2 linked regions of the Streptomyces sp. 2114.4 genome follow. The protein of the gene in region 1 interacts with the protein of each later gene in a pairwise test. Links are inferred from orthologs where the notes say so. Each region holds a gene or a part of one and is shown in the gene's direction. Other genes may lie near its edges.

The links.
Region 2: the proteins of rlmN (region 1) and ftsZ interact in binary tests that used the Escherichia coli proteins (3 or more experiments, as listed by UniProt). The link is inferred for Streptomyces sp. 2114.4 from one-to-one orthologs.

The regions. Positions count from the first base shown.
Region 1 is NZ_FYEY01000001.1:5,870,943-5,885,579, forward strand. Bases 7,883-10,660 are described here. They hold rlmN (23S rRNA (adenine(2503)-C(2))-methyltransferase RlmN), read left to right. Parts: upstream 7,883-8,607; coding sequence 8,608-9,714; downstream 9,715-10,660. Other genes in these bases: CFW40_RS26000 (DUF4231 domain-containing protein), read right to left, coding at 7,883-8,001; CFW40_RS26005 (hypothetical protein), read left to right, coding at 8,250-8,528; CFW40_RS26015 (thiamine ABC transporter substrate binding subunit), read left to right, coding at 9,976-10,660. Also shown: CFW40_RS38745 (murein hydrolase activator EnvC), read right to left, coding at 87-1,646; rpsB (30S ribosomal protein S2), read left to right, coding at 1,987-2,880; tsf (translation elongation factor Ts), read left to right, coding at 2,989-3,825; pyrH (UMP kinase), read left to right, coding at 3,988-4,758; frr (ribosome recycling factor), read left to right, coding at 4,934-5,491; CFW40_RS25995 (phosphatidate cytidylyltransferase), read left to right, coding at 5,491-6,660; more of CFW40_RS26000, read right to left, coding at 7,093-7,882; more of CFW40_RS26015, read left to right, coding at 10,661-11,049; CFW40_RS26020 (iron ABC transporter permease), read left to right, coding at 11,025-12,755; CFW40_RS26025 (ABC transporter ATP-binding protein), read left to right, coding at 12,756-13,829; CFW40_RS26030 (hypothetical protein), read right to left, coding at 13,996-14,637.
Region 2 is NZ_FYEY01000001.1:1,985,042-1,999,859, reverse strand. What follows is about bases 3,806-6,764. They hold ftsZ (cell division protein FtsZ), read left to right. Parts: upstream 3,806-4,646; coding sequence 4,647-5,882; downstream 5,883-6,764. Other genes in these bases: CFW40_RS08670 (YggS family pyridoxal phosphate-dependent enzyme), read left to right, coding at 6,613-6,764; pgeF (peptidoglycan editing factor PgeF), read left to right, coding at 5,897-6,637; CFW40_RS08685 (cell division protein FtsQ/DivIB), read left to right, coding at 3,806-4,365. In the rest of the region: murD (UDP-N-acetylmuramoyl-L-alanine--D-glutamate ligase), read left to right, coding at 1-1,023; putative lipid II flippase FtsW, read left to right, coding at 1,083-2,429; murG (undecaprenyldiphospho-muramoylpentapeptide beta-N-acetylglucosaminyltransferase), read left to right, coding at 2,436-3,527; more of CFW40_RS08685, read left to right, coding at 3,550-3,805; more of CFW40_RS08670, read left to right, coding at 6,765-7,356; CFW40_RS08665 (cell division protein SepF), read left to right, coding at 7,480-8,100; CFW40_RS08660 (YggT family protein), read left to right, coding at 8,173-8,466; CFW40_RS08655 (DivIVA domain-containing protein), read left to right, coding at 8,516-9,634; ileS (isoleucine--tRNA ligase), read right to left, coding at 9,837-12,974; CFW40_RS08640 (TraR/DksA C4-type zinc finger protein), read left to right, coding at 13,700-14,473; lspA (signal peptidase II), read left to right, coding at 14,594-14,818. UniProt on the Escherichia coli protein: Essential cell division protein that forms a contractile ring structure (Z ring) at the future cell division site. The regulation of the ring assembly controls the timing and the location of cell division.

The DNA.
Region 1 (14,637 bases):
GCAGACCGGCGCTACGACCGAAGCGTCACCGCTCCCGATCTCTGCTTCTTCGGCTCCCGCTCCCGGTTGTCAGGGAGGCCCCGTGATCACCCACCGTCCCGCCGAAGGCCGTGCCACTCGCCATCCGGCTGCCCCGGCATAGCCTTCTCGGCCTCAGCCGGCCCAGCCCCCCGATGGAGCCGGCCCAGAGCCCAGACGGCCGCTGCCACGAGCCCGGCTGCTTCCATGAGGGCAGCTCCTGTCGGCACCGGCTTTCGCTGCTGAGCTGCTGGTTTCGCCGGTACTGCTGAACGCGCCGGTCCTACCGTTCCCGAATGCCGGGGGGCCGTGCGGTCACCCGCGGGTACCGGAATCCCGAAGACCGGAAGCAGTCGCGAGGGGCCGCCGCGGAGCATGCTGTCGGGCAGCAGGGACAACGGATCCAGGTAGCTCTTGCCGCGGCGCAGGCCCCAGTGGAGGCATGGTGCCCGACAGTGGAATGGGCCGTGTTGCAGGACGGCGACCGGCTGACCTGCGGTGACGCGTTGCCCCTTGTGGACCGTGGGCCGCACGGGCTCGTAGGTGGTGCGTAGCGGGGGATGGCCCGAGCGGGATACCTCGATCGTCAGGACGCCGCGGCCTGCGACGGTTCCGGCATAGGCAACCCGGCCGGGTGCCGCTGCCCGTACCGGTGCGCCGGCGGGCGCGGCCAGGTCCACTCCCCGGTGCCCGGCCGCCCAGGGGGAAGGAGGCGGCTCCCATCCGTGTACCACCGTGGGCCCTACGCCTCCTCCGGTCTCTCCCACCGGCCACGCTCTGTCCCCAGCAGAGGGGTCGGCCCGCGCCACTGCCTCGCGGCGTGCCGCTGCTCCGGGGCGTCCCGCCGGCACGTCACGGGGCATTTCCTGCGCTTCCCGGGCGCGTGATCCGCTCTCCGGAGGCCTCGCCCTGTTGCCACGTGCCGCAGCGCCCGCAGGCCCATCCGTCCCCCTCTCCACCCTGTGCTCCATCCCGCGCTCCGCCCTCACCACCGAGGACGGAGCGGCGGCAGCGCTCGCCGGTGCGGGCGACAGAGCGGTGAGCACCGCAGCCGCGGCGGGGGCCAGGAGCGCACCCAGAGCACGGGCCGGAAAGAAGCAGCTCGGCCCGTATCCAGCCGGTTCTGCGCGCGGCGTCGGCGGTAAGGGCGTCGACGGCCGGAAGCGCGGCCGGGGAGGGAGAGCCGGGGGAGGGAGAGGAGAGCGCGGCGGAGAAGGAGCAAGGGGAGAGGGAGGAGACAGGGGCGGGGAGACCGACAGGGACTGGGACTGGAACGGGGATGGGGATGCGGATGGGGATGGGGATGGTGGGCACGGGACGCGGCCCGCCCGGCGTTGCAGTCGGCCGCGGCCCGGCTCATGCCGCCTGCCGCGGTCCCGCTCGTGCCGCCTGCTGCGGCCCGGCTCATGCCATCTGCCGCGGCCCGGCTCGTGCCGCCCGTTGCGGGCCTGCCCGAGCCAGTCGCCGCGGGCCGTGCCGCGCCGCCGGCCGCATGCCGGTCCGGGCCGATGCCTGCGGAAGCGGCTGACGGCGTGCCGGATCGAGGTCGAGCCGGAGTGTGGTCCAGGGCTTCGCCGAGTGTCCGGTCGTGGGGTGCGTTGCCGGTTCGGTGGTGTGTTCCGTCGCATGTCCCGACGGTGGCGCAGTCCGCGGCGGCGTGGGGATCTTGGTCTGAAGCTGTGGATGGGCGCGTGGTTGTGGACAACGGTGTCACCCGCGCGGGGATCGAAATGGTGTGTGTCGCCCGGTGCGTCGGCCGTCCCGTACACTTCTGATGGCGATCCGGGTCACCGGGTCGACTTCGCACGCCCCGCCGTCAGTGCACCAGTCCCTTTCGGGCAGCACGACGGCCGCGCTCCTCGGTCCTCGGACGGCCCCGCAAGGTGCTTTCCCCGGCAGGCGCGTCGGGGCGTCAGGCACCGCGGCCGACCGGCCGCAGTGGAACCGAGTACAACAAGGAGTACGGCCATGGCCGTCGTCACGATGCGGGAGCTGCTGGAGAGCGGCGTCCACTTCGGGCACCAGACCCGCCGCTGGAACCCGAAGATGAAGCGCTTCATCTTCACCGAGCGCAACGGCATCTACATCATCGACCTGCTCCAGTCGCTGTCGTACATCGACCGCGCCTACGAGTTCGTCAAGGAGACCGTCGCCCACGGCGGCTCGGTCATGTTCGTCGGCACGAAGAAGCAGGCCCAGGAGGCCATCGCCGAGCAGGCCACCCGCGTGGGCATGCCCTACGTGAACCAGCGCTGGCTCGGCGGCATGCTGACCAACTTCTCGACCGTCTACAAGCGCCTGCAGCGCCTGAAGGAGCTCGAGCAGATCGACTTCGAGGATGTGGCCGCCTCCGGCCTCACCAAGAAGGAGCTCCTGGTCCTCTCCCGCGAGAAGGCCAAGCTGGAGAAGACCCTCGGCGGTATCCGCGAGATGCAGAAGGTGCCCAGCGCCGTCTGGATCGTGGACACCAAGAAGGAGCACATTGCCGTCGGTGAGGCGCGCAAGCTCAACATCCCGGTCGTCGCGATCCTCGACACCAACTGCGACCCGGACGAGGTCGACTACAAGATCCCGGGCAACGACGACGCGATCCGCTCCGTCACCCTGCTCACCCGCGTGATCGCCGACGCCGTCGCCGAGGGCCTCATCGCCCGCTCCGGTGCCGCCACCGGCGACCAGAAGCCCGGCGAGAAGGCTGCTGCCGCCGAGCCGCTGGCCGAGTGGGAGCGCGACCTGCTCGAGGGCGAGAAGAAGGCTGACGACGAGGCCCCCAAGGCTGAGGAGAAGCTCGCCGAGGCCCCTGCCGCCGAGGCCCCCGCCGCCGAGGCCGAGAAGCCGGCCGCGGACGCCGAGCAGGCCTGACCCGCAGCATCCGGCTGATGACGGCGGGGGAGGGCGCCACAAGCGCCGCCCCCGCCGTCCACCCGTAGATCTTTCGACTTCGAGATTTCGAGAAGAGATTCACAGACCATGGCGAACTACACCGCCGCTGACGTCAAGAAGCTCCGCGAGCTCACCGGCGCCGGCATGATGGACTGCAAGAAGGCCCTGGACGAGGCCGAGGGCAACGTCGACAAGGCCGTCGAGGCGCTGCGTATCAAGGGCCAGAAGGGCGTCGCCAAGCGCGAGGGCCGCTCCGCCGAGAACGGCGCCGTGGTCTCCCTGGTCGCCGACGACAACGCCTCCGGTGTCATCGTCGAGCTGAAGTGCGAGACGGACTTCGTCGCCAAGGGTGAGAAGTTCCAGGCCGTCGCCAACGAGATTGCCGCGCACATCGCGAAGACCTCGCCGGCCGACATCGAGGCCCTGCTCGCCTCCGAGATCGAGGCCGGCAAGACCGTCCAGGCGTTCGTCGACGAGGCCAACGCCACCCTGGGCGAGAAGATCGTCCTGGACCGCTTCGCGCAGTTCTCCGACGGCTACGTGTCGGTCTACATGCACCGCACCATGCCCGACCTGCCGCCACAGATCGGTGTCCTTGTCGAGCTCGACAAGGAGAACGCCGAGGTCGCCAAGGGCATTGCGCAGCACATCGCCGCGTTCGCCCCGAAGTACCTCTCCAAGGACGACGTGCCGGCCGAGGTCGTCGAGGCCGAGCGCCGCGTCGCCGAGGAGACCACGCGTGCGGAGGGCAAGCCCGAGGCTGCCCTGCCGAAGATCGTGGAGGGTCGCCTCAACGGCTTCTTCAAGGACGCGACGCTGCTCGGCCAGCCGTACGCGCTCGACAACAAGAAGTCCGTCGAGAAGGTCCTGCAGGAGGCCGGTGTCACCCTGAAGCGCTTCGCGCGCATCAAGGTCGGCATCTGAGCCTGTCGCGAAGGCAGCGAATGACCTACGACCCCGCTAGGGTCGTAGGCAGTCGGCCGCTCAACGGCCGGCCGCAGATGTGACGAGGAGGCCATTGCCGCACAGGGATCTGAACCAGACCCACGGCAATGGCCTTCTTCGTATGTGCACGAGGAGAGCTCAATGATTCACGGTGCCGACGGCGCGCACGCAGACCATGCCGGCCACGGCGGCAGGCGACGCTTCCTGCTGAAGCTGTCGGGCGAAGCATTCGCCGGTGGCGGCGGACTGGGCGTCGACCCCGACGTCGTGCACGCGATGGCCCGCGAAATCGCCGCCGTGGTGCGCGACGGCTATGAGATCGCCATCGTGATCGGCGGCGGCAACTTCTTCCGCGGCGCCGAACTCCAGCAGCGCGGCATGGACCGCGCCCGCTCCGACTACATGGGCATGCTGGGCACGGTCATGAACTGTCTGGCCCTCCAGGACTTCCTGGAGAAGGAGGGCATCGACTCCCGCGTCCAGACGGCGATCACCATGGGCCAGGTCGCGGAGCCGTACATTCCGCTGCGTGCGGTGCGCCATCTGGAGAAGGGCCGGGTCGTGATCTTCGGCGCAGGCATGGGCATGCCGTACTTCTCCACCGACACCACCGCCGCACAGCGCGCCCTGGAGATCGACGCCGAGGCCATGCTGATGGGCAAGAACGGGGTGGACGGGGTCTACGACTCCGACCCCAAGAAGAACCCCGACGCGGTGAAGTTCGACGCCCTCGAATACGGCGAGGTCATCACCCGGGACCTGAAGGTCGCCGATGCCACCGCCATCACGCTCTGCCGGGACAACAAGCTCCCGATCCTCGTCTTCGAGCTGCTCGCCGAGGGCAACATCGCGCGCGCGGTGAAGGGTGAGAAGATCGGCACGCTCGTCAGCGATCAGGGCACCCGGGCCTGACGGCCCCAACTGCCGTGGTTCCGTACGGGCATCGGCCGGTACGGGCGGCAGCTCCCGGCCGGGGGAAGACCCCGGTACGGGGATGGACAACGGCCTGCCGGTCGGACACCGTGCAGGAGAAGACGCGCGGCAGGGGCGAGGCTCTGCTTCTTACCGAAAAGACCAGGAGCAAGTGGTGATCGAAGAGATCCTCCTCGAGGCCGAGGAGAAGATGGAGAAGGCCGTCGTGGTCGCCAAGGAGGACTTCGCCGCGATTCGCACCGGGCGTGCGCACCCGGCGATGTTCAACAAGATCGTGGCGGACTACTACGGTGCGATGACGCCGATCAACCAGCTGGCGTCGTTCTCGGTTCCCGAACCGCGGATGGCCGTGGTGACCCCGTTCGACAAGAGCGCGCTGCGCAACATCGAGCAGGCCATCCGCGACTCCGACCTCGGCGTCAACCCGAGCAACGACGGCAACATCATCCGGGTGACGTTCCCCGAGCTGACCGAGGAGCGCCGCAAGGAGTTCATCAAGGTCGCGAAGAACAAGGGCGAGGACGCCAAGATCTCGATCCGCAGCGTCCGCCGCAAGGCCAAGGAAACCCTCGACAAGCTCGTCAAGGACAAGGAAACCGGCGAGGACGAGGTCCGCCGCGCCGAGAAGGAGCTCGACGACACCACCGCGAAGTACGTCGCGCAGGTGGACGAGCTCCTCAAGCACAAGGAATCCGAGCTCCTCGAGGTCTGATGAACGAGTCTTCCTGGGGGGCCGCCCCGCCCGGCGCGGGACACCGGGCACCGTCCGATCACGGGCCGGCCTCCTCGCTTCGCGGGGTGGCGCCCCCCGTCCCGGCGGGTCCCGGGCATGACTGGGGCGACCCGGACCGGACTCGGCCGCTGCCCTTCGTGCCCGGGCCGGGCGGACACCAGGACGACGACCGGGAATATCGGAACATCCGGGATAGCCGGGATCACCTGGACGACCGGGGGGCTGCTCGACCGAGCGGCCCCCTGTTCCGCGACGAAAAGCCGCAGGAGCCCATGCCCACCTCTCTTTCCGGGTCCGACAGCTCGCCGGACTCAGAGAAGCCGAAGAAGAAGAGCGCGGGCCGCAATCTGCGCGCCGCGATAGGGGTCGGTATCGGCCTCGGCGCGATCATCGTTGCGTCGCTCTTCGTCTACAAGCCTGTCTTCATCGGCGTGATAGCGATCGCCGTCGTAGTGGGCCTGTGGGAGCTGACCTCGCGGCTGGCGGAGCGCAAGGACATCAAGGTGCCGCTGGTGCCGCTGGCGGTCGGTGGGACCGCCATGGTGGCCGCCGGATATGTCCGCGGTGCCGAGGGCGCCTGGGTGGCGATGGCGCTCACCGCGCTGGCCGTCCTCGTCTGGCGGATGACCGAGGCACCCGAGAACTATCTGCGGGACGTCACCGCCGGTGTCTTCGCGGCGTTCTACGTGCCTTTCCTCGCGACGTTCGTGGCGCTGATGCTCGCGGCGGAGCCCGACGGGCCGGAACGGGTGCTGACCTTCCTGATGCTCACGGTCGTCAGCGACACCGGCGCGTACGCGGTCGGCTGGCGGTTCGGCAGGCACAAGCTCGCACCGCGCATCAGCCCCGGAAAGACCCGCGAAGGCCTCGTCGGCGCGGTGCTCTTCGCGATGGTGGCCGGCGCCCTGTGCATGGAATTCCTGATCGTGCACGGCGCCTGGTGGCAGGGCCTGCTGCTCGGTCTCGCGGTCGCGGCCAGCGCCACCCTCGGCGACCTCGGCGAATCCATGATCAAGCGCGATCTCGGCATCAAGGACATGGGCACCCTGCTCCCCGGCCACGGCGGAATCATGGACCGCCTCGACTCCCTGCTGCCGACGGCGCCGGTCGTCTGGCTGCTGTTCGTGATCTTCGTGGGGTCCGGCTGAGCCCAGGGACCGCAGGGGGAAGAGGGACCGTGGGAGGAAGCGAGTCCTCCGGTTTCGTCCTCTCCCCGCTTCCCTGCACGGGACGGTCTCCCGACGCCTGCGAGGGGCCTGCCGCACCAAGCGGCGGGCCCCTTTCGCATCGGGCCCCTTTCGCATGAGGTGCTGGAGCGTCCTGGCCCGGCGCCCGCGGCTCCTGGCGTGTACTTGGCTTCCACACCCGCCTCACCCCACTGTGCGCCCAACCGCGTCGGTCGGTTCGTAGGGACGAACGTGGTGGCGGCCGAGTCGATCGGCTGCAGCTGAAGATTCCTGGGCGGCGTCGCCTTGTCCGCGCCTCCGGACAGTCGTCTGGTGACCCGGAGCTGCATGATTTCCGAAATCACCAACATACAAACAACGCGAACGGAGCCAGCGTCTGCGGACCCTCGCTCTTCAGCCTGTCAGCCCCACGTTGCCCGTGCGACCCGATGCCCACATGGTGTGCTCTCGCGAGATTGCGGCTTCCGCCTGGTCGACGAATTTTCCCCAGGACTCCGCGTCCGCAGATTCATCCGTGAGAGAGAGGATGTGCCTGATCTCCCGCGCGGTCAGGCTGTATGCAGAGGCTTCTGTCTCCAGTCGCTGTGCCTGGAACCATGCGGTGATGCCGGCAACTCCCGCACTGACCACACCGAGCAAATCGATGGAAACCACGCCGTATGCCTTCACCGCACCGGCGACGACGCCGATCATTTCCCCAGCAAGAGCAACACTCCGCCAGGTACGGGACTGCTTGTCTCGCAGTTTGGCCATCCGTGCGTACCACTCGACTTGTTCCATCAGGCGATTGCTTTTGTAGGTCGCGATCCGCTCGTCTCTGCCGGCGGCACGGCAGCGTTCCATCGCCTCGTTGACGTCGAGTCCGGCAGACACATCGACGATATCGAGGCCGAGGCTGATCTCTCGGAGTCTGTTGATGAAGAGGCGCCGGGCCTCGACTGCCGGCATGGATTCAGGGAAGGGCTCTCCGCACACCGCGTAGCGCCAAGCAAGCGTCTTGCATGATTCGGCGGCGGCCCGGCACTCGTACCAGCGCCGCTCATCTCGTTGCTCCACGATGTAGAGCCGAACCAAGATGGAGGAAATGAAAGCCAAGGAGGCGGCAAGTCCCGCCCAGTCGGTCCCGTTACTGCTGAATTTGAGCGTTGTGGTGCCGACGGCTGCCGCCAGGAATAACAGAAGGAGCGTCAGGCGGAGTTGGCCGAAATAGCGGCGCTTCGAACGAATGGAGCCTGTGTCGGCATCTCGGAAAAAGGGCGGAAGCTGATGCCAGGTGAAGCTGTCGCTGCCGGGACCGGTCATCAGGCTTCCTTGAGTAGGTAGGACAGTCAACGTGCCATGCTAGCCGACCAGTTGATGCTGCCGCGGCAGAAATCCTGCTCGCCCTCGTGGGAGGTCGGCCCGCCCGTCTCGTTCCAGGAGTGGCGCGTACAGGATGGGCCAGGCCGTCAGGGTGTGCCGCCTCTAACTGGTCGGCAGCCCCGGAGTCTCAGGAACGCCGGCACCCGGGAAGCTGTCCCCGGGTCGTCTCCGTGCCGAAAGTCGGCGACGTGGCTGATCAGTTGATCTTCTACGGCGGTAACGCCGAGACGGAACGCGACTCCCTCGGGCCGCTGACATCCACTACTGATATCAACGGCTGCGAATGGCAGGAAACGGCTGCGAACGGCAGCAGAAAAGCGCGTGACAGCAAAGAAGCGCCGGCGTCATGTGTTCGCTCCCTGCGCCGTGACCATGTCGCCAATGCCGCCGCGTGGGACAACGCCGATCTTGGTGGTTTCCTGGGGGCTCTTGCCGTCCGGATCGATGACGCGGCCGGCCACCCATGACAGAGGACCACAGCGGGTGACCGCCCGCTCACCGCTCCGACCTGGGCACCCGTAAACGATCTGCCACACTGGACGCACCATGCCTGTACCCGGAGAACTTACTTTCGTCGCGCCGCGCGGGGCCAAGAAGCCTCCGCGGCACCTTGCCGATCTCAGTCCCGTCGAGCGTCGCGAAGCGGTGGCCGCGATCGGGGAGAAGCCGTTTCGCGCCAAGCAGCTGTCGCAGCACTATTTCGCCCGCTATGCGCACGACCCGGCGCAGTGGACCGACATCCCGGCGGCGGCGCGCGAGAAGCTGGCGGCCGAGCTGCTGCCGGACCTGATGAAGGTCGTCCGGCACATCTCGTGTGACGACGACACCACGCGCAAGACGCTGTGGAAGATGCACGACGGCACGCTCGTCGAGTCCGTGCTGATGCGCTACCCGGACCGGGTCACCATGTGCATCTCCTCGCAGGCCGGGTGCGGAATGAACTGCCCGTTCTGCGCGACGGGGCAGGCGGGCCTGGACCGTAACCTGTCGACCGCCGAGATCGTGCACCAGATCGTCGACGGGATGCGTGCGCTGCGCGACGGCGAGGTGCCGGGCGGGCCCGCGCGGCTGTCGAACATCGTCTTCATGGGGATGGGCGAGCCGCTCGCCAACTACAAGCGGGTGGTCGGGGCGATCCGGCGGCTGACCGACCCCGAACCCGATGGGCTGGGGCTGTCCCAGCGGGGTATCACCGTCTCGACGGTCGGGCTGGTGCCGGCGATGTTGCGGTTCGCCGATGAAGGATTCAAGTGCCGGCTGGCGGTGTCGCTGCATGCGCCCGATGACGAGCTGCGCGACACCCTGGTGCCCGTCAACACGCGCTGGAAGGTGCGTGAGGTGCTGGACGCGGCCTGGGAGTACGCGGAGAAGTCCGGGCGGCGGATCTCGATCGAGTATGCGCTGATCCGGGACATCAACGACCAGGCGTGGCGCGGTGACCTGCTGGGACGGCTGCTGAAGGGCAAGCGCGTCCATGTGAACCTCATTCCGCTGAATCCGACGCCCGGATCGAAGTGGACCGCCTCGCGCCCCGAGGACGAGCGGGCGTTCGTCCAGGCCATCGAGGCGCACGGCGTACCGGTGACCGTCCGCGACACCCGCGGCCAGGAGATCGACGGCGCCTGCGGCCAGCTCGCGGCCTCGGAACGCTGACCGCCCGCTGGTACTGTGTGATCGAACAAATGCACCACATCCGACAGGGGAGCGCCACAGCGCTGAGAGTGCGGAAGCGTCGTAGACCTCTACGGTGCCCGCAGACCCTTGAACCTCGCCCGGGTCATTCCGGGTAGGAAGTTCGGTCGTCACTCATGCTGTTGCGCCCCGCCCGGGGCCCGCTCCCTGCGTCCTCGGACGCCGAGGGCCGTGGACACCGGGCGGGGCCGCGTCTCTTCCTGGCCAGCCAGGAGGAAATCAGTGAGCACCACGAGCAGAATCACCGCCACGGCGGTCGCCGCCGCGGTCGGCATGTCGGCGCTGGCCGCCTGCGGTGCCCCGGGCGGGGGCGCGGACGCCAAGACCGTCACGCTCGTCAGCCATGACTCGTTCAACGTCTCCAAGTCGGTCCTGAGCGCCTTCGAGAAGGAGAGCGGCTACAAGGTCAGGATCCTCAAGGGCGGGGATGCCGGGAAGGCCGTCAACCAGGCGATCCTTTCCAAGGGCAATCCGCAGGGCGATGTGTTCTTCGGTATCGACAACACGCTGCTCTCGCGCGGGCTGCACGAAGGGCTCTTCAGCCCGTACCGGGCCAAGGGGCTGGCGGACGTGCCGGCCGGGCTGCAGCTCGACAAGGGCGAGCACCGCGTCACCCCGCTCGACTACGGCGACATCTGCGTCAACTACGACCGCGGCTACTTCGCCCGACACAAGACCCCGCCGCCCAAGACCCTCGAGGATCTGCTCAAGCCCCGGTACAAGGGGATGCTCGTGACGGAGAACTCCGCCACCTCCTCCCCGGGGCTCGCCTTCCAGCTCGGCACCATCGCGAAGTACGGGCCGGCCGGCTGGCAGAACTACTGGAAGAAGCTCAAGGCCAATGGCGTCGAGGTCGTCGACGGCTGGGAACAGGCCTACTACGAGCGGTTCACGGGATCCGCGGCCGGCAAGCGCAAGGGCGACAAGCCGCTGGTGGTCTCCTACGCCTCCAGCCCGCCGGCCGAGGTGCTGGGCAAGAAGCCCGCGCCCAAGGAGGCGCCGACCGGCGTCGCGACGGGCACCTGCTTCCGCCAGATCGAATTCGGCGCCCTGCTCAAGGGGGCGAAGAACGAGAAGGGGGGTAAGGCGCTGCTGGACTTCTTGCTGAGCAAGAAGTTCCAGGAGGACGTACCGCTGCAGATGTTCGTCAACCCGGCACGTGAGGACGCCACGGTGCCGGAGCTGTTCACCAAGTACGGCACGAAGATCGACAAGCCCACGACGCTGCCGCCCGAGACGATCACCAAGAACCGCGAACAGTGGATCAAGCAGTGGTCCTCGCTCGTTCTGAAGTAGCCCGCGGCCGGCGCCCGCGGCCCGTACGGGGAACGGCGGCGCGGCTCGGCCTGATGGCGGTGCCGCTGGCCTTCTTCGCGCTGTTCTTCGCCTATCCGGTGGTGGCGATCGTCGGACGCGGGCTCAAGGACGGCGGGCAGTGGCAGCTCGGCCGGTTCGGTGCCGTGCTGAGTGACCCGGACATCGTGCATGTGCTGTGGTTCACCGTCTGGCAGGCGGCGGCCTCCACGGGGCTGACCCTGCTGATCGCGCTGCCGGGTGCCTATGTCTTCGCGCGGTTCGACTTCCCCGGCAAGCAATTGCTGCGGGCCGTGGTGGCGGTGCCGTTCGTGCTGCCGACCGTCGTCGTCGGCTCGGCCTTCCTGGCGCTGGCCGGGCGGGGCGGACTGCTGGACCAGCTCTGGGGCCTGCGCCTGGACACCTCGGTGTGGGCGATCCTGCTCGCGCATGTGTTCTTCAACTACGCCGTGGTCGTCCGGACCGTCGGCGGGCTCTGGGCCCAGCTCGACCCGCGTCAGGAAGAGGCGGCGCGGATGCTGGGGGCCGGACGGCTGGCGGCCTGGCGGAGGGTGACCCTGCCCGCCCTGGGGCCCGCCGTCGCGGCCGCCGCGCTCATGGTCTTCCTCTTCACCTTCACCTCCTTCGGGGTGGTGCAGATTCTCGGCGGGCCCACCTTCGCGACGCTGGAGGTGGAGATCTACCGGCAGACCGCGGAGTTCCTGGACCTGCCGACGGCCGCCGTCCTCACCATGGTCCAGTTCGCGGCGGTGCTGGGCGTGCTGGCGCTGCATGCCTGGACGGTGCGCCGCCGGGAAACCGCCCTGCGGCTCGTGCCGGCCTCGCAGACCGCCCACCGGCCGCGCGGCCGCGGCCAGTGGACGCTGCTGTGGGGGACGCTCACCGTCATCACCGTCCTGCTCATCGTGCCGCTCCTCGTCCTCGTGGAGCGGTCGTTCGCCGGGCCGGACGGCTACGGAGCGGTGTTCTACACCTCGCTGCGGTCGGCCGCGAACGCCGACAGCACCTTCGCCGTCGCGCCCCTGGACGCCCTGTGGAACTCCCTCGCCTACGGGGCGGCCGCCACGGCGATCGCGCTGGTGGTGGGCGGACTGGCGGCCGCCGCGCTGACCCTCCCCCGGCTGGGCAGGGGCCCGTCCGGGCGGACGGCCCTGGTCAGCCGGTTCGTCCGGGGCTTCGACGCTCTGCTGATGCTGCCCCTGGGGGTGTCCGCGGTGACCGTCGGGTTCGGATTCCTGATCAGTCTTGACACGCCGCCGCTCGATCTGCGTGCCTCGTGGTGGCTGGTGCCGCTCGCCCAGGCGCTGGTGGGGGTGCCGTTCGTGGTCCGGACGATGCTGCCGGTCCTGCGGGCGGTCGACGGACGGCTGCGGGAGGCGGCCGCCGTGCTCGGCGCCTCGCCGTGGCGGGTGTGGCGCGAGGTCGACCTGCCGATGGTGCGGCGCGCCCTGCTGATCGCCGCGGGCTTCGCCTTCGCCGTCTCCCTCGGTGAGTTCGGCGCGACGGTCTTCATCGCTCGGCCGGACCAGCCGACGCTGCCGGTCGCGGTGGCACGTCTGCTGGGACGTGCGGGAGAGCTCAACTACGGGCAGGCGATGGCCCTGTCGACCCTCTTGATGGTGGTATGCGCCGGTGCCCTGCTGGTACTGGAACGCCTGCGCCCCCTCGACCACTCCGGGGAGTTCTAGATGACGGCACGGGCCAAGGCCACGGCGCAGGAACTGCTGCGGCTGGGCGGGGTGACCGTCCGCTTCGGCACGGCGGGACGCCCCGCGCTGGACGCGGTGGATCTGGACGTCGCCGCGCACGAAATCGTGTGCGTCCTGGGGCCGAGCGGCAGCGGCAAGTCCACCCTGCTGAGGGTGGTCGCCGGGCTCCAACAGGCCGACGCGGGAGCGGTGTTGCTGGAGGGGCGGGAGCAGTCCGGGGTCCCGGCCCACCGGCGCGGGGTCGGCCTGATGTTCCAGGACCACCAGCTCTTCCCGCAGCACGACGTCGAGGGCAACGTCGCTTTCGGGCTGCGGATGCGGCGTTCCGCACGCGCCGAGCGGGAGCGCACGGTCGCCGGACTGCTGGACCTCGTCGGCCTGCCGGGCGCCCAGCGGCGCGCCGTGGCCTCCCTTTCCGGTGGCGAACAGCAGCGGGTCGCGCTGGCCCGCGCGCTGGCCCCCCGCCCCCGCCTGCTGATGCTGGACGAACCCCTCGGCCAGCTCGACCGCGGGCTGCGCGAACGGCTGGTCGTCGAACTCCGCCGCCTCTTTCGTGAATTGGGCACCACCGTATTGGCGGTCACCCACGACCAGGGGGAGGCCTTTGCGCTCGCCGACCGGGTCGTGGTGATGCAGGACGGCCGGATCGCACAGACCGGTACCCCGCTGGAGGTCTGGCAGCGGCCCGCCACCGAATTCGTCGCCCGCTTCCTCGGCTTCGACAACGTGGTCGCGGCGACGGTGCAGGGCGAGGCCGCTGCCACCCCCTGGGGCAAGGTGCCGGTCGCGGACGGTACGGCGGACGGGCCGTGCCGCCTGCTCGTCCGCCCGGCCGGGGTACGGCTGACCGCCGCCCCCGAGGGCCTGCCCTGTACGGTCACGGCCCGTACCTTCCGTGGCACCCATGTCGCGCTGCTGCTCCAGCCGGCCGCAGGACCCCAGGTGGAGGCGGCCTGCGCCCTGCGGGACGCGCCGGAGGTGGGGGAGCGGGTGGGCATCTCGTTCGCGGCACAGGACGTGGTGGTGCTGGGCGCGCCGGATGCGGCGGGCTGATCGCCTCGGATACGACGGGCTGACCGTGATCACGCCGGAGCCGATGGGCTGATCACGCCGGCGCCGGCGGGCTGATCACGCCGGATGCCGCGAACCGGTTACACGGAGCGGGCCCCTGGGCTCCCCGGGCACGGGGCACGGGGCAGGGGGCGTGAGACACCGGGGGTCAGCGTGCCGCCATCTCCGTCTGCGCCTCATCCGCCGTCGGCGCGCCGGGCCCGTCCCCCGGCTCCGGCTCACCGAACCAGGCGACGGCGACGGCGCCCGCCACGGCCACCACGAATCCGAGGGCGGCGACCCAGGCGAAGCCGGGGCGTGAGGAGTCGCCCAGCCACAGCACCCCGAGAATGCCCGGGACCACCGTCTCGCCCACCACCAGCGCGGCCGTGGCGCCGTTCACCGAGCCGATCTGCAGGGCGACGGTGTGCAGGTACATGCCCCCGATTCCGGCCACCAGAATGGCGTACAGGGCGGGGTCGCCGAGCAGCGACGGCAGGTGGAAGGGGCCCACGCCGTTCAGCACGCGTACGCCGACCCCGAGCGCACCGAAGCCCAGGCCGGAGAGCAGGCCTGCGAGGATGGCGGCCCGTCCCCCGAGCAGCCGCACGATCAGCGTGCCGCCGAGCATGAGCACGACGGAAACGGCGAGCAGCCACCAGTGGGCGGCGATCGGGGTGTGGCCGCTGCCTTCCGGCCCGGCGGCCGTGGCCAGCAGCACCAACGCCCCGCACACCACGCCGATGGAGCTCCACTCGGCCCGGGAGAGCCGGATCCCGAGGAGCTTGATGCTCAGCACCGCCGTGATCAC
Region 2 (14,818 bases), 3.9 Mb from region 1 along the record:
GCGGGGCTGCGGACCGCCGCCGTCGGCAACATCGGCGTCCCGCTCGTCGATGTGGTGCTCGGCGAGGGGCAGCCGGACGGCACGTCGTACGACGTCCTCGCCGTCGAGCTCTCCAGCTACCAGCTGCACTGGGCGCCCTCCGTACGGGCGCACTCCGCGGCCGTCCTCAACCTCGCCCCCGACCACCTGGACTGGCACGGTTCCATGGCGGCCTACGCCGCCGACAAGGGCCGCATCTACGAGGGCAACACCGTCGCCTGCGTCTACAACGCCGCCGACCCGGCGACCGAGGAGCTGGTCCGGGCGGCCGACGTCGAGGAAGGCTGCCGCGCCATCGGCTTCACCCTCGGCACCCCCGGGCCCTCCCAGGTGGGCGTCGTCGAGGGCATCCTCGTCGACCGCGCCTTCGTGGAGAACCGGCAGCAGCAGGCCCAGGAGCTCGCCGAGGTCTCGGACGTCACGCCCGCGGCCCCGCACAACATCGCCAACGCCCTCGCGGCCGCGGCGCTGGCCCGTGCCTACGGGGTGGCCCCCGCCGCCGTACGCGACGGGCTGCGCGCCTTCCACCCGGACGCCCACCGCATCCAGCACGTCGCGGACCTCGGCAACGTCCGCTACGTCGACGACTCCAAGGCCACCAACACCCACGCCGCCGAGGCGTCGTTGGCGGCGTACGAGCACATCGTGTGGATCGCCGGCGGCCTCGCCAAGGGCGCGACCTTCGACGAGCTGGTGCAGAGGTCGGCGGCCCGGCTGCGCGGTGTGGTGCTGATCGGTGCCGACCGGGCGCTGATTCGCGAAGCCCTGGCGCGACACGCCCCCGATGTCCCGGTGGTCGACCTCGACCGGACCGACACTGGGGCGATGTCCGAGGCGGTCCGGGAAGCGAGCCGCCTGGCCGAGCCCGGCGACACCGTCCTGCTGGCTCCGGCCTGTGCCTCGATGGACATGTTCGTCAATTACAACAAGCGGGGCGAGGCCTTCGCCGACGCGGTCGGCGAGCTGACCGCACGGGATCACTAGACGTTTCTCCCCGCTGTCGTCGTCAGCCGGCGGCGAGCGCACCTGTGGAGGGGACGAGGATGACGGCCCGATCGGCGAAGCCGGCCCCGTCGCGTCCGCGCCGGCCCTCCGCGGTGCGCACACCGCGCGCCGGCCGCACACCGGGCGGCCCCCGGGGGCTCCACACCCGCCTCAAACGGGCCTGGGACCGCCCGCTGACCGCCTACTACCTGATCCTCGGCGGCAGCCTGCTGATCACCGTCCTGGGGCTGGTGATGGTCTACTCGGCGTCCCAGATCAAGGCGCTGCAGTCCGGCCTCGCCCCGACGTACTTCTTCCGCAAGCAGCTGCTCGCCGCCGTCCTCGGCGGCGGGCTGCTGCTGGCCGCCTCCCGGATGACCGTACGGCTGCACCGCACGCTGGCCTATCCGCTGCTCGCCGTCTCCGTGTTCCTGATGTGCCTGGTGCAGATTCCGGGCATAGGGGTCGCGGTCAACGGCAACCAGAACTGGATCAACCTCGGCGGCCCCTTCCAGATGCAACCGAGCGAGTTCGGCAAGCTGGCGCTGGTGCTGTGGGGCGCCGATCTGCTGGCCCGCAAACAGGACAAGCGGCTGCTGGTGCAGTGGAAGCATCTGCTGGTGCCGCTGATCCCGGTGGCGTTCCTCCTGCTCGGGCTGATCATGCTCGGCGGCGACATGGGCACCGCGATCATTCTCACGGCGATCCTCTTCGGGCTGCTGTGGCTGGCCGGTGCGCCGACCCGCCTGTTCGTGGGGGTACTGGGCAGCGCCGCGCTGATCGGGGCGCTGCTGATCAAGACCAGCGCCAACCGGATGTCCCGGCTGGCCTGCATCGGCGCGACCGATCCGGGCCCCGGCGACCAGTGCTGGCAGGCCGTGCACGGCATCTACGCACTGGCCTCCGGCGGATTCTTCGGTTCGGGTCTCGGCGCCAGTATGGAAAAATGGGGAGAACTCCCCGAACCGCACACCGACTTCATCTTCGCCATCACCGGGGAGGAACTGGGTCTGGCGGGGACGCTGTCGGTGCTCGCCCTCTTCGCGGCTCTAGGCTATGCGGGTATCCGCGTGGCCGGACGCACGGAGGACCCCTTCGTACGGTACGCCGCGGGAGGCGTGACCACCTGGATCACGGCTCAGGCCGTGATCAACATCGGTGCGGTGCTCGGCCTGTTGCCGATCGCCGGTGTCCCGCTCCCGCTGTTCTCCTACGGAGGTTCGGCCCTGCTGCCGACGATGTTCGCCATCGGGCTGCTGATCGCCTTCGCGCGTGACGAGCCCGCTGCGCGGGCGGCGTTGTCGGCCCGGTCGGCGCGGAAGCCGGTCTTCGGCAGAAGGCAGGCTGGGGTGAGATGGAAGACGATGAGACGGCGCGTCAAGAAGCGGCCGTCCGGAGAGCGGTGAATTTCGGTGCATGTCGTACTCGCCGGTGGGGGGACCGCCGGCCACATCGAGCCCGCGCTCGCCCTCGCGGACGCACTGCGGAGGCAGGACCCCACCGTGGGGATCACGGCACTCGGTACGGAGAAGGGCCTGGAGACCCGCCTCGTCCCGGAGCGCGGCTATGAGCTGGGTCTGATCCCGGCCGTGCCGCTGCCGCGCAAGCCCACCCCCGAGCTGATCACCGTCCCCGGGCGGCTGCGCGGCACGATCAAGGCCGCCGAGCAGATCCTGGAGCGCACCAAGGCCGACTGCGTCGTCGGCTTCGGCGGCTATGTGGCGCTGCCCGGCTACCTCGCCGCCAAGCGCCTCGGGGTGCCGATCATCGTCCACGAGGCCAACGCCCGCCCCGGCCTGGCCAACAAGATCGGCTCGCGGTACGCCAAGTTCGTCGCCGTCAGCACCCCCGACAGCAAGCTGCGCGGCGCCCGCTACGTCGGCATCCCGCTGCGCCGCACCATCGCCACCCTGGACCGTGCCGCGGTCCGCCCCGAGGCGCGGGCCGCCTTCGGGCTCGACCCCAACCTCCCGACCCTGCTGGTGTCCGGTGGTTCGCAGGGTGCCCGCCGGCTGAACGAGGTCACCCAGGCCGCCGTCCCGGCCCTCCAGCGCGCGGGGATCCAGGTGCTGCACGCGGTCGGCCCGAAGAACGAACTGCCGCACGCGGACAACATGCCCGGGATGCCCCCCTATGTCCCGGTACCGTACGTGGACCGGATGGATCTCGCGTACGCCGCGGCCGACATGATGCTCTGCCGCGCGGGCGCGATGACCGTCGCCGAGTTGTCCGCCGTCGGGCTGCCGGCCGCGTTCGTCCCGCTGCCCATCGGCAACGGCGAGCAGCGGCTCAACGCCCAGCCGCTGGTCAACGCCGGCGGGGGCCTGCTGGTCGATGACGCCCAGTTGACGCCGGAGTGGGTGCAAAGCAGCGTGCTCCCGGTCCTGGCCGATCCGCACCGGCTGTACGAGATGTCCCGCGCGGCCTCCGAGTTCGGCCGCCGCGACGCCGACGAGCTGCTGGTCGGCATGGTGTACGAGGCGATCGCGCAGCACAACAAGTAGCGCACGAGAGAAGGCAGGGAGCGTGGCCGGACCGGCAACCGCCCGACGCGGCGAGAAGAAGTCACCGTCCGGCCCGCCCTCCGCCGCGCCACCCCGCGCGACGGGATGGAGGCGGGTGCGCATCCCCTTTCGCGCGCCGGGCCGCCGCAGTCTGATCATCATCTCGATCGTCGCGGTGCTGCTCGGCGCGTTCGGCGTCTGGGCGCTCTACGCCTCGAACTGGCTCCGGGTGACACGCGTCGAGGCCACCGGCACCCGCGTGCTGACGCCGCATGAGGTCGTCGCCGCGGCACGCGCCCCGATGAATGAGCCGCTGGTCTCCGTGGACACGGACGCGCTCGCCCGGCGGCTGCGCGCGCGGCTGCCGCGCATCAAGACCGTGGACGTCGAGCGGTCCTGGCCGCACACAATCGGTCTGAAGGTGACCGAAAGAATGCCAGAACTGCTGATGCGAACGGGCGGAAAGTTTGTCGAAGTGGACGCCGAGGGCGTCCGGTTCGCCACCGTCCGCACCGCCCCCCGGGGCGTTCCGGTTCTGGAAATGACCGTTTCCGACTCCTCGAGTCTGCACCAGTTCGGAACCGACCGGTTGCGGCGCGCCGCGGTCGAGGTCACCCGGGATCTGCCCGCGGCCGTGCGCAAGGACGTGCGCAAGGTCCGTGTACGGTCCTACGACGCCGTCACCCTCGAACTGACCGGCGGCCGCACGGTCGCGTGGGGCAGCCGCGAAGAGGGCGCCGAAAAGGCAAAGGTGCTGACCGCGCTGCTGAAAGCGGCGCACGGCGGGCGCCACTTCGACGTCTCGGTCCCCAGTGCCCCTGCGGTATCCGGGAGTTGACGTGTGCAGCCGCAGGCCAGCACCCTGGATGGCTACGACTATGGGTGATCACATAGGGTGAAAAGAAAAACGGGAGGTTCGGCGTGTTCGTTGAACGCGCGCGCCTTGTCGACTTAGTGTCTCGTTCCAAAGGGACTTTGGAACCAAGGAACACAGGCACAGGTAACCCTAAACTTCAACGTTAGGGTTCGGGTCGGCGATACGAACCGTCCCATCGGCATCAGTCGGCGTCCACACGCAGTGCGGCGACGACACGTAACTCGAGGCGAGAGGCCTTCGACGTGGCAGCACCGCAGAACTACCTCGCAGTCATCAAGGTCGTCGGCATCGGCGGCGGTGGCGTGAACGCCATCAACCGGATGATCGAGGTCGGGCTCAAGGGCGTCGAGTTCATCGCGATCAACACCGATGCGCAGGCGCTGCTGATGAGCGACGCCGACGTCAAGCTCGACGTCGGCCGCGAAATGACCCGCGGACTCGGCGCCGGCGCCAACCCGGATGTGGGTCGCAAGGCGGCCGAGGACCACCGCGAGGAGATCGAGGAGGTCCTCAAGGGGGCCGACATGGTCTTCGTGACCGCGGGTGAGGGCGGCGGCACCGGCACCGGCGGCGCACCCGTCGTCGCCAACATCGCCCGCTCGCTGGGCGCCCTGACGATCGGTGTGGTCACCCGCCCGTTCACCTTCGAGGGCCGCCGGCGCGCCAACCAGGCCGAGGACGGCATCGCGCAGCTGCGCGAAGAGGTCGACACCCTCATCGTGATCCCCAACGACCGGCTGCTGTCCATCTCGGACCGTCAGGTGAGCGTGCTCGACGCGTTCAAGTCCGCGGACCAGGTGCTGCTGTCGGGTGTCCAGGGCATCACCGACCTGATCACCACACCGGGTCTGATCAACCTCGACTTCGCCGACGTCAAGTCCGTGATGTCGGAAGCCGGTTCCGCGCTCATGGGCATCGGCTCGGCACGGGGCGACGACCGTGCGGTGGCCGCCGCGGAGATGGCGATCTCCTCGCCGCTCCTGGAGGCATCCATCGACGGCGCCCGCGGGGTGCTGCTCTCCATCTCCGGCGGTTCCGACCTCGGTCTTTTCGAGATCAACGAGGCCGCACAGCTGGTCAGCGAGGCCGCCCACCCGGAAGCCAACATCATCTTCGGCGCGGTCATCGACGATGCGCTGGGCGACGAGGTCCGGGTGACGGTCATCGCCGCGGGCTTCGACGGCGGCCAGCCGCCGGCCCGCCGCGATGCCCAGTCGGCGCTGTCGTCCCCCAAGCGCGAAGAGCCCGCCCCGGCCCCGAGCCGTCCGGCCACCCCGCCGGAGCCGCGTTCGTCGTCCTTCGGCGGACTGGGTTCGGTTCCGGTGCGCGACGAGGAGCCGGCCCCGGCCGAGTCCTCCTCTTCCTCCTCGCTGGGCGAGGTCCCGTCGCCCCCGGCGAGCGCTCCGCAGGTTCCCCCGGCCCGTCCGTACTCGGACTCCGCGGCCGAGGAACTGGACGTTCCCGATTTCCTGAAGTGACGTAAAGCACCGAAGTGATAGGGCAACAGCACCACGAGAGCGGCGCGCACTTCGCCTTCACCGACAGGTGGGGCGGGGTGAGCGCCGCTCCGTACGATCAGCTCAACCTGGGCGGCGCGGTCGGCGACGACCCGCAGGCCGTATACGCCAACCGCGCGCGGACCGCCGCGGAACTCGGCCTCGACCCGGCCGCGGTGGTCTGGATGCACCAGGTGCACGGCCGCGAAGTCGCGGTGGTCGACGGGCCGTGGCACGGCGACGACGTCCCCGGTGTCGACGCGGTGGTGACCGGCCGCCGGGGCCTCGCGCTCGCCGTGCTGACCGCCGACTGCACCCCGGTCCTGCTGGCCGATCCGGTCGCCGGGATCGCGGGGGCCGCGCATGCGGGACGGCCCGGTCTGGTCGCCGGGGTGGTCCCGGCGGTCGTCGAGGCCATGGTGCAGCAGGGGGCGGTGCCGGCGCGGACCGTCGCGTACACCGGACCGGCGATCTGCGGACGGTGTTACGAGGTGCCCGAGGCGATGCGCTCCGATGTCGCCGCGGTGGTGCCCGAGGCCCGCGCGGTGACCGGCTGGGGCACTCCCGCGGTGGACGTCACCGCAGGGGTACGGGCCCAACTCGCCGCGGCGGGCGTACGGGTGCGTGAGGATTCCCACATCTGCACCCGCGAATCCGCCGACCACTTCTCTTACCGGCGCGACCGTACGACCGGACGGCTCGCGAGCTATGTATGGCTGGGGGAGGCCGAGCTGTGACCAGCGACCGCAAGACGCAACTGGCCGAGAACCTGGCCCGGGTGGAGGAACGTATCTCCGCCGCATGTGCCAGGGTCGGCCGGCCGCGTGACGAGGTGACCCTGATCGTGGTCACCAAGACCTACCCCGCGAGCGATGTCCGGTTGCTCGCGGAGCTGGGGGTGCGCCAGGTCGCGGAGAACCGCGATCAGGAGGCCGCGCCCAAGGCCGCTGAATGCGCTGATTTGCCCCTTACTTGGCATTTTGTTGGACAGCTCCAGACCAACAAGGTGCGCTCCGTGGCTGGTTATGCCGGAATTGTGCAATCGGTCGACCGGGTCCGGCTCGTGACCGCACTCTCCAAGGAGGCGGCGCGTGCCGGGCGTGAACTGGGCTGCCTGATCCAGGTGGCGCTCGATGCGGAGGCGGGGGAGCGCGGTGAGCGCGGCGGGGTGGCGCCCGACGGGGTCGGGGCGCTGGCCGAGGCGGTCGCCGGGGCCGAGGGTCTGCGGCTGGACGGGGTGATGACCGTCGCCCCGCTGGCCGGGCCGTACGCCGGACGTGAACTCGCCGCATTCGAGCGGCTCATGGAAATCTCATCCGACCTGCGCGCGGGTCATCCTGCTGCCACCATGGTGTCCGCAGGCATGAGCGCGGACCTCGAGGAGGCCGTGGCGGCCGGGGCGACACATGTGCGCGTCGGCACTGCGGTACTCGGAGACCGACCACGGCTCCGGTAACGTCGCCAAGCAAGTCGGACCACAGCACAAAATATGGTCATTCCCGCAAAAAGCGGGCAGGCCGCGTGGATCCAAGGCCCCTGGTGACGGAGCCGATCCACCACAGAGCGGAGGACGCAGAGAATGGCCGGCGCGATGCGCAAGATGGCGGTCTACCTCGGCCTCGTGGAGGACGATGGGTACGACGGCCGGGGGTTCGACCCCGATGACGAGTTCGAGCCCGAGCTTGACCCGGAGCCCGACCGGGGGCGGCGTCAACAGCACCCAGTGCAGGCCGAAATTCCACCCGAAAGGGAGGAACCCGTCCGTGCCGTGACACCTCCGGCGCAACGTGAACCGGCCCCGCTCACCGCGGAAAACGGACGACCCGCGCGAATCGCCCCCGTGGCATCCATCACACCCGAACGTCCAAATCTGGAGAAGAACGCACCGGTGATCATGCCCAAGGTTGTGTCCGAGCGGGAGCCCTACCGCATCACCACACTCCACCCCCGGACCTACAACGAAGCCCGTACCATCGGGGAACACTTCCGCGAGGGCACTCCGGTGATCATGAATCTCACGGAGATGGACGATACTGACGCGAAGCGACTTGTCGACTTTGCGGCCGGTTTGGTGTTTGGCCTTCACGGCAGCATCGAGCGGGTGACGCAGAAGGTGTTCCTGTTGTCGCCTGCTAACGTCGATGTCACGGCGGAGGACAAGGCCCGTATCGCAGAGGGCGGGTTCTTCAACCAGAGCTGAGACGCAACACCGGGCACACCGCGGCCGTGAGGCCAACACACGAGCAAGGCAAGGGGAGAGGGACTGCGCGAGATGAGTGTCTTTGGTCAGGTGATCTACATCGCGCTGTACTGCTTCCTGATCGTGTTGATCTTCCGGCTGGTGATGGACTATGTCTTCCAGTTCGCCCGTTCATGGCAACCCGGCAAGGCGATGGTGGTCGTTCTTGAGGCCGCCTACACTGTCACTGATCCGCCACTCAAGCTTCTGCGGCGGGTAATCCCGCCGCTGCGTCTCGGGGGCGTGGCGCTCGATCTGTCCTTCTTCGTATTGATGATCATCGTGTACATCCTGATCACCGTCGTGAGGTCGGTGTTGTTGGTGTGAACGATACGGTCTTGCCGATTGCCGACGACTACGTTGAGGTGAAGTAGAGATGCCGTTGACCCCCGAGGACGTGCGGAACAAGCAGTTCACGACCGTCCGCCTCCGAGAAGGCTATGACGAGGACGAGGTCGATGCCTTCCTCGATGAGGTCGAAGCCGAACTGACCCGGCTCCTGCGGGAGAACGAGGACCTTCGCGCCAAGCTGGCCGCTGCCACCCGCGCCGCCGCGCAGAACCAGCAGCAGCAGGGGCTGCGCAAGGGACCGGACCAGCAGCAGGAGCAGCAGCAGCGACCCGGGTCTCCGGTGCCCGCCGCCATATCCGGTCCGCAGCCGGTCCCGCCGCAGCAGCAGCAGGGGATGGGTGGCCCTCCCCAACTGCCTGGTGGTGCACCGCAGCTGCCTCCTGGTCCCGGTGGCCACGGCCCCGGCCCGCAGGGCCCGCACGGCCCCGGTCCGATGGGTCCCGGCGGTCCCATGGGCGGCCCGATGGGCGGTCCCGGCGGGCCGCAGCTGCCCGGCCCCGGTGGCCAGCAGGGCGGCCCGGGCGGTGACAGCGCGGCGCGCGTGCTGTCGCTGGCACAGCAGACCGCCGACCAGGCGATCGCGGAGGCCCGTTCCGAGGCCAACAAGATCGTCGGTGAGGCGCGCAGCCGTGCCGAGGGCCTGGAGCGGGACGCCCGCGCCAAGGCCGACGCGCTGGAGCGGGACGCGCAGGAGAAGCACCGCGTGGCGATGGGCTCGCTGGAGTCGGCCCGCGCGACGCTGGAGCGCAAGGTCGAGGACCTGCGCGGCTTCGAGCGCGAGTACCGCACGCGGCTGAAGTCCTACCTGGAGAGCCAGCTGCGTCAGCTGGAGAACCAGGCGGACGACTCGCTGGCCCCGCCGCGGACCCCGGCTGCCGCTTCGCTGCCGCCGTCCCCGTCGATGGCGTCGGCCGGTGCCGGCAGCATGGGCGGCGGCAACCACACCATGGGTGGCGGCCAGCAGATGGGCGGCAACCACTCCATGGCCGGTCCGTCCAACGGTGGTCCGTCCTACGGCGGTCAGCAGCAGATGTCGCCGGCGATGACCCAGCCGATGGCTCCGGTGCGGCCGCAGAGCCCGCAGCCGATGCAGCAGACGCCGTCGCCGATGCGCGGCTTCCTCATCGACGAGGACGACAACTGACGTCCGCGTAGCGCGCAGAGTCGGCAATCAGGGCCGGGCCCCGAGGGAACACTCCTTCGGGGCCCGGCCCTTTTGTGTGTACTTGCGCGGGGCCGGGCGTCCATGCCGGGGTGTCCTCGCCGGGGTGTCCTCGGGGACGGCGAAGCCCCCCGGTGCGGGTGGCACCGGGGGGCTTCGGCAGGTCGTATGACCGCGGGTGCGGTTACGCCTTGCGCAGCTGGAACGTGAGGGCCAGGCTCTCGTCGGTGAACGCGGGGCCGTAGGAACCGTCCGCCTCGCCGGCGGTGAAGTCGTCGGCGAGCACTTCGTCGGAGATCAGGCCGGCGTGGTCGGTCAGCGCCGTGCGCACCTCCTCGTCGGTGGACCGCCAGCGCAGCGCGATCCGGTCGGCGACGTCCAGACCGCTGTTCTTACGGGCCTCCTGGATCAGCCGGATCGCGTCGCGGGCCAGGCCCGCGCGGCGCAGCTCGGGGGTGATCTCCAGGTCGAGGGCGACCGTGGCACCCGCGTCGGACGCCACCGACCAGCCCTCGCGCGGGGTCTCGGTGATGATGACCTCGTCGGGGGCGAGGGAGACGGTCTCCCCGTCGACCTCGACGCTCGCCGTGCCGTCGCGCAGGGCGAGCGAGAGGGCGGCGGCGTCCGCCGCGGCGACGGCCTTGGCGACCGCCTGGACGCCCTTGCCGAACCGCTTGCCCAGGGCACGGAAGTTCGCCTTGGCGGTGGTGTCGACCAGGGAGCCGCCCACCTCCGACAGTGCGGCCAGCGAACTGACGTTCAGCTCCTCGGTGATCTGTGCGCGCAGGTCCTCGGGCAGGCCCGCGAAGCCGTGGGCCGCCACCAGCGCACGGGACAGCGGCTGGCGGGTCTTCACCCCCGACTCGGCGCGGGTCGCCCGGCCCAGCTCGACCAGCCGGCGCACCAGCTGCATCTGGCCGGACAGCGCCGGGTCGATGAGCGTCCGGTCGGCGACCGGCCAGCCGGAGAGGTGGACGGAGTCCGGCGCCTCGGGGGTGACCGGGACGACCAGGTCCTGCCAGACCCGCTCGGTGATGAACGGGGTGAGCGGGGCCATCAGCCGGGTGACCGTCTCGATGACCTCGTGCAGGGTGCGCAGCGCGGCCGCGTCGCCCTGCCAGAAGCGGCGGCGCGAGCGGCGGACGTACCAGTTGGAGAGGTCGTCGACGAAGGCGGAGAGGAGCTTGCCGGCGCGCTGGGTGTCGAAGGTCTCCAGGGACTCGGTGACCTGCTCGACCAGGGTGTTCAGCTCACCGAGCAGCCAGCGGTCCAGCAGCGGCCGGTCGGCCGGGGCCGGGTCGGCGGCGGAGGGCGCCCAGTTCGACGTACGGGCGTACAACGCCTGGAAGGCGACGGTGTTCCAGTACGTCAGCAGCGTCTTGCGGACGACTTCCTGGATGGTGCCGTGGCCCACCCGGCGGGCGGCCCAGGGGGAGCCGCCGGCCGCCATGAACCAGCGGACCGCGTCGGCGCCGTGCTGGTCCATGAGCGGGATCGGCTGGAGGATGTTGCCGAGGTGCTTGGACATCTTCCGGCCGTCCTCGGCGAGGATGTGACCGAGGCAGACCACGTTTTCGTACGAGGACTTGTCGAAGACGAGCGTGCCGACGGCCATCAGGGTGTAGAACCAGCCGCGGGTCTGGTCGATGGCCTCCGAGATGAACTGCGCCGGGTAGCGCTTCTCGAACAGCTCCTTGTTGCGGTACGGGTAGCCCCACTGCGCGAACGGCATCGAGCCCGAGTCGTACCAGGCGTCGATGACCTCGGGGACGCGGGTCGCGGTGCCCTGGCACGTCGGGCAGGCGAAGGTGACCGCGTCGATGTACGGGCGGTGCGGGTCCAGGTCCGACTGGTCGGTGCCGGTCAGCTCGGTCAGCTCGGTGAGCGAGCCGACGCAGGTGAGGTGGTTCTCCTCGCAGCGCCAGATAGGCAGCGGGGTGCCCCAGTAGCGGTTGCGGGACAGCGCCCAGTCGATGTTGTTGTTCAGCCAGTCGCCGAAGCGGCCGTGCTTGACCGACTCGGGGAACCAGTTGGTGTTCTCGTTCTCCCGCAGCAGGGCGTCCTTGACCGCGGTGGTGCGGATGTACCACGACGGCTGGGCGTAGTAGAGCAGCGCGGTGTGGCAGCGCCAGCAGTGCGGGTAGCTGTGCTCGTAGGCGACGTGCCGGAAGAGCAGGCCGCGGGCGTCGAGGTCGGCGACCAGTGCCTCGTCGGCCTTCTTGAAGAACTGGCCGCCGACCAGGCGCAGTTCCTCCTCGAAGGTGCCGTCCGGGCGCACTGGGTTGATCACCGGCAGGTCGTACGCCTTGCAGGTCCTGAGGTCGTCCTCACCGAAGGCCGGGGCCTGGTGGACGAGGCCGGTGCCGTCATCGGTGGTGACGTACTCGGCGTTGACGACGATATTGGCGCCCTCCAGCTCGACGAGGCCGAAGGGGCGCTCATAGGCCCAGCGCTCCATCTCGCGTCCGGTGAACGACTCGCCGGTGGCGGTCCAGCCCTCGCCGAGGGCCTTCTCCAGCAGCGGCTCGGCGACGACCAGCCGCTCGTTGCCGTCGGTGGCGACGACATAGGTGACGTCGGGGTGCGCGGCGACCGCGGTGTTGGAGACCAGGGTCCAGGGGGTGGTCGTCCAGATCAGCAGCGCGGCCCGGCCGGCCAGCGGGCCGGACGTCAGCGGCAGGCGGACGAAGACCGAGGGGTCGACGACGTTCTCGTAGCCCTGGGCCAGCTCGTGGTCCGACAGGCCGGTGCCGCAGCGCGGGCACCAGGGGGCGACGCGGTGGTCCTGGACCAGCAGGCCCTTGGTGAAGATCTCCTTCAGCGACCACCACACCGACTCGATGTAGTCGGGGTCCATCGTGCGGTACGGGGCGTCCAGATCGGTCCAGTAGCCCATACGGGTCGTGAGCTCGGCGAAGGCGTCGGTGTGGCGGGTCACCGACTCGCGGCACTTGGCGTTGAACTCGGCGATGCCGTACGCCTCGATGTCCTTCTTGCCGTTGAAGCCCAGCTCCTTCTCCACGGCCAGCTCGACCGGGAGGCCGTGGCAGTCCCAGCCGGCCTTGCGGTCGACGTGGTAGCCCTGCATCGTGCGGAACCGGGGGAAGACGTCCTTGAAGACGCGCGCCTCGATGTGGTGCGCGCCGGGCATGCCGTTGGCGGTCGGGGGGCCCTCGTAGAAGACCCACTCGGGCCGTCCCTCGGACTGCTGGAGGGTACGGGCGAAGATCTTCTGCTCCTGCCAGAACTCGAGCACGGCGTGCTCGAGGGCGGGGAGGTCTACCTGGGCGGGTACCTGGCGGTACTGGGGCTGCGGACTCATCGGGGGCTTCCTCCGGCGGACACCTGCTGCGTTCTCCGTCCGGAGGGACGAGAGCCTGCGCTCCCGCGGTACCACCCTCCTTGGCGGTGCCGCTGCACCGCCCCCTCATTGGGGTCGCGCTGCCGGTTCTACTCACCTTGGGTGGCCCGGGGGCCGTGGGGGAGCCCACTGCCCGAACCCGTGGGCGGAGCCCACTGTCCAAGCCCGTGGGCGGAGCCCACTGTCCAAAGCTTTCTTCCGGCGGCTCCGGGGTGATCTTCACATCGTGCACGCCCCCGGGCTTCCACCGTCCCCGGGTCGCTGCTGGCTGCGTACGGCGCTACTCGTCCCGTCAATGCCTCTCGCTCGGCCCAGTGTACGGGGCCGCACCGACAGTGGCCGACCGGATATACGGCAGCCGGGGGAGGCGGCCGCTGCCGGCTCCGTACGGGAGGGTGCCGGGCCGTGCGGGACGGGTCCGGGCCGCCCGGCGCGAGAGCGGTGCCGGGGCCGTTCGCCGCCACGGGCACCGGGCGCACGCCGTGACCCGAATGGCGAGCGGACGGGCGCCGCGCCGGTGGGCGGATTACCGGCCGGACAGCGGGGCACAAACGAGGCAGACCGGACGTCCGGGCCGGGTGGCAGGTCCCGAAGGGCGGTGCGTCCCGTTGCCGCGTGGCGTGCAGCGATTTATCGTTCCCGTCACGATTCGCGAACAAAGTCACATATGTGAAGGGGTCGCGGCCATGGTGGCGAAAAAGACCGCCGCGGAGAAGAGCACGACGCCTGCCGACGAGGCCGTCGCGAAGCAGCCTGCGACGAAGAAGACGGCCCCGGAGAAGGCAGCTCCGAAGAAGGCCGCGGCCAGGAAGACGGCGGCCGGTACGACCACGCCCGGGAAGACCACGGCCGAACGGGCGGCGCCGAAGAAGGCGGCCGCGAAGAAGCCGGCGGCCAGGAAGACCGCGGCGAAGAAGACCGCGAAGAAGGCTCCGGCCAAGACGGCCGCGGTGCCCGCTAAGAAGACGGGAGCCAAGACGGTGGTGGCGAAGAAGACTGCGGCCGCAACGGCCAAGGCCCACGGCAACGACTCCGCGGTGCCCATGGCCCGGGTGGCCGCGGCGCCGGGGGAGCTTGCCGTACGGCCCGGCGAGGACCCCTGGACGCCCGAAGAGGTCACCGAGGCACGGACCGAACTGATGGAGGAGACGGCGCGGCTGCGGCTGGAGATCGTCTCGGCCGAGGACGCCATCGCCGGGCTGATGCGCGACTCCGGTGACGGAGCGGGCGACGACGAGGCCGACACCGGCACCAAGAACATCACCCGCGAACACGAGCTGGCGCTCGCCTCCAACGCCCGCGAGATGCTCCACCAGACCGAGCGCGCCCTGGGCCGGCTGGACGCGGGCACCTACGGCCTCTGCGAGAACTGCGGCAACCCCATCGGCAAGGCGCGGATGCAGGCCTTCCCCCGGGCGACGCTGTGCGTGGAGTGCAAGCAGAAGCAGGAACGCCGTTGAGCGGCCGGCAGGCGTCGCCGACGGCACCCGGTCCGCCCGCGCCCGTACGTGTGTGCCGTACTCTCGTGGTTCAGCCGGGCATGGCCCGGCCGTGGACACGACGGGCTGAGGGACTCACACGTGGCTAAGGCCGAACGCATCACCGGTACGCCGGAACCCGAGCCGGGTGCCGGAGCGGATTCCGCCGAGGAATCCGAGGGGAGTAAGACGGTGAAGCCGGAGCAGGGCACCGGACAGCGCAAGCGGCGGATCACCGCGCTGCTGCTGGTCGCGCTCTGCGTCTACCTGCTCGACCTGGGCAGCAAGCTCCTGGTGGTCGCGAAACTGGAGCACCATGAGCCCATC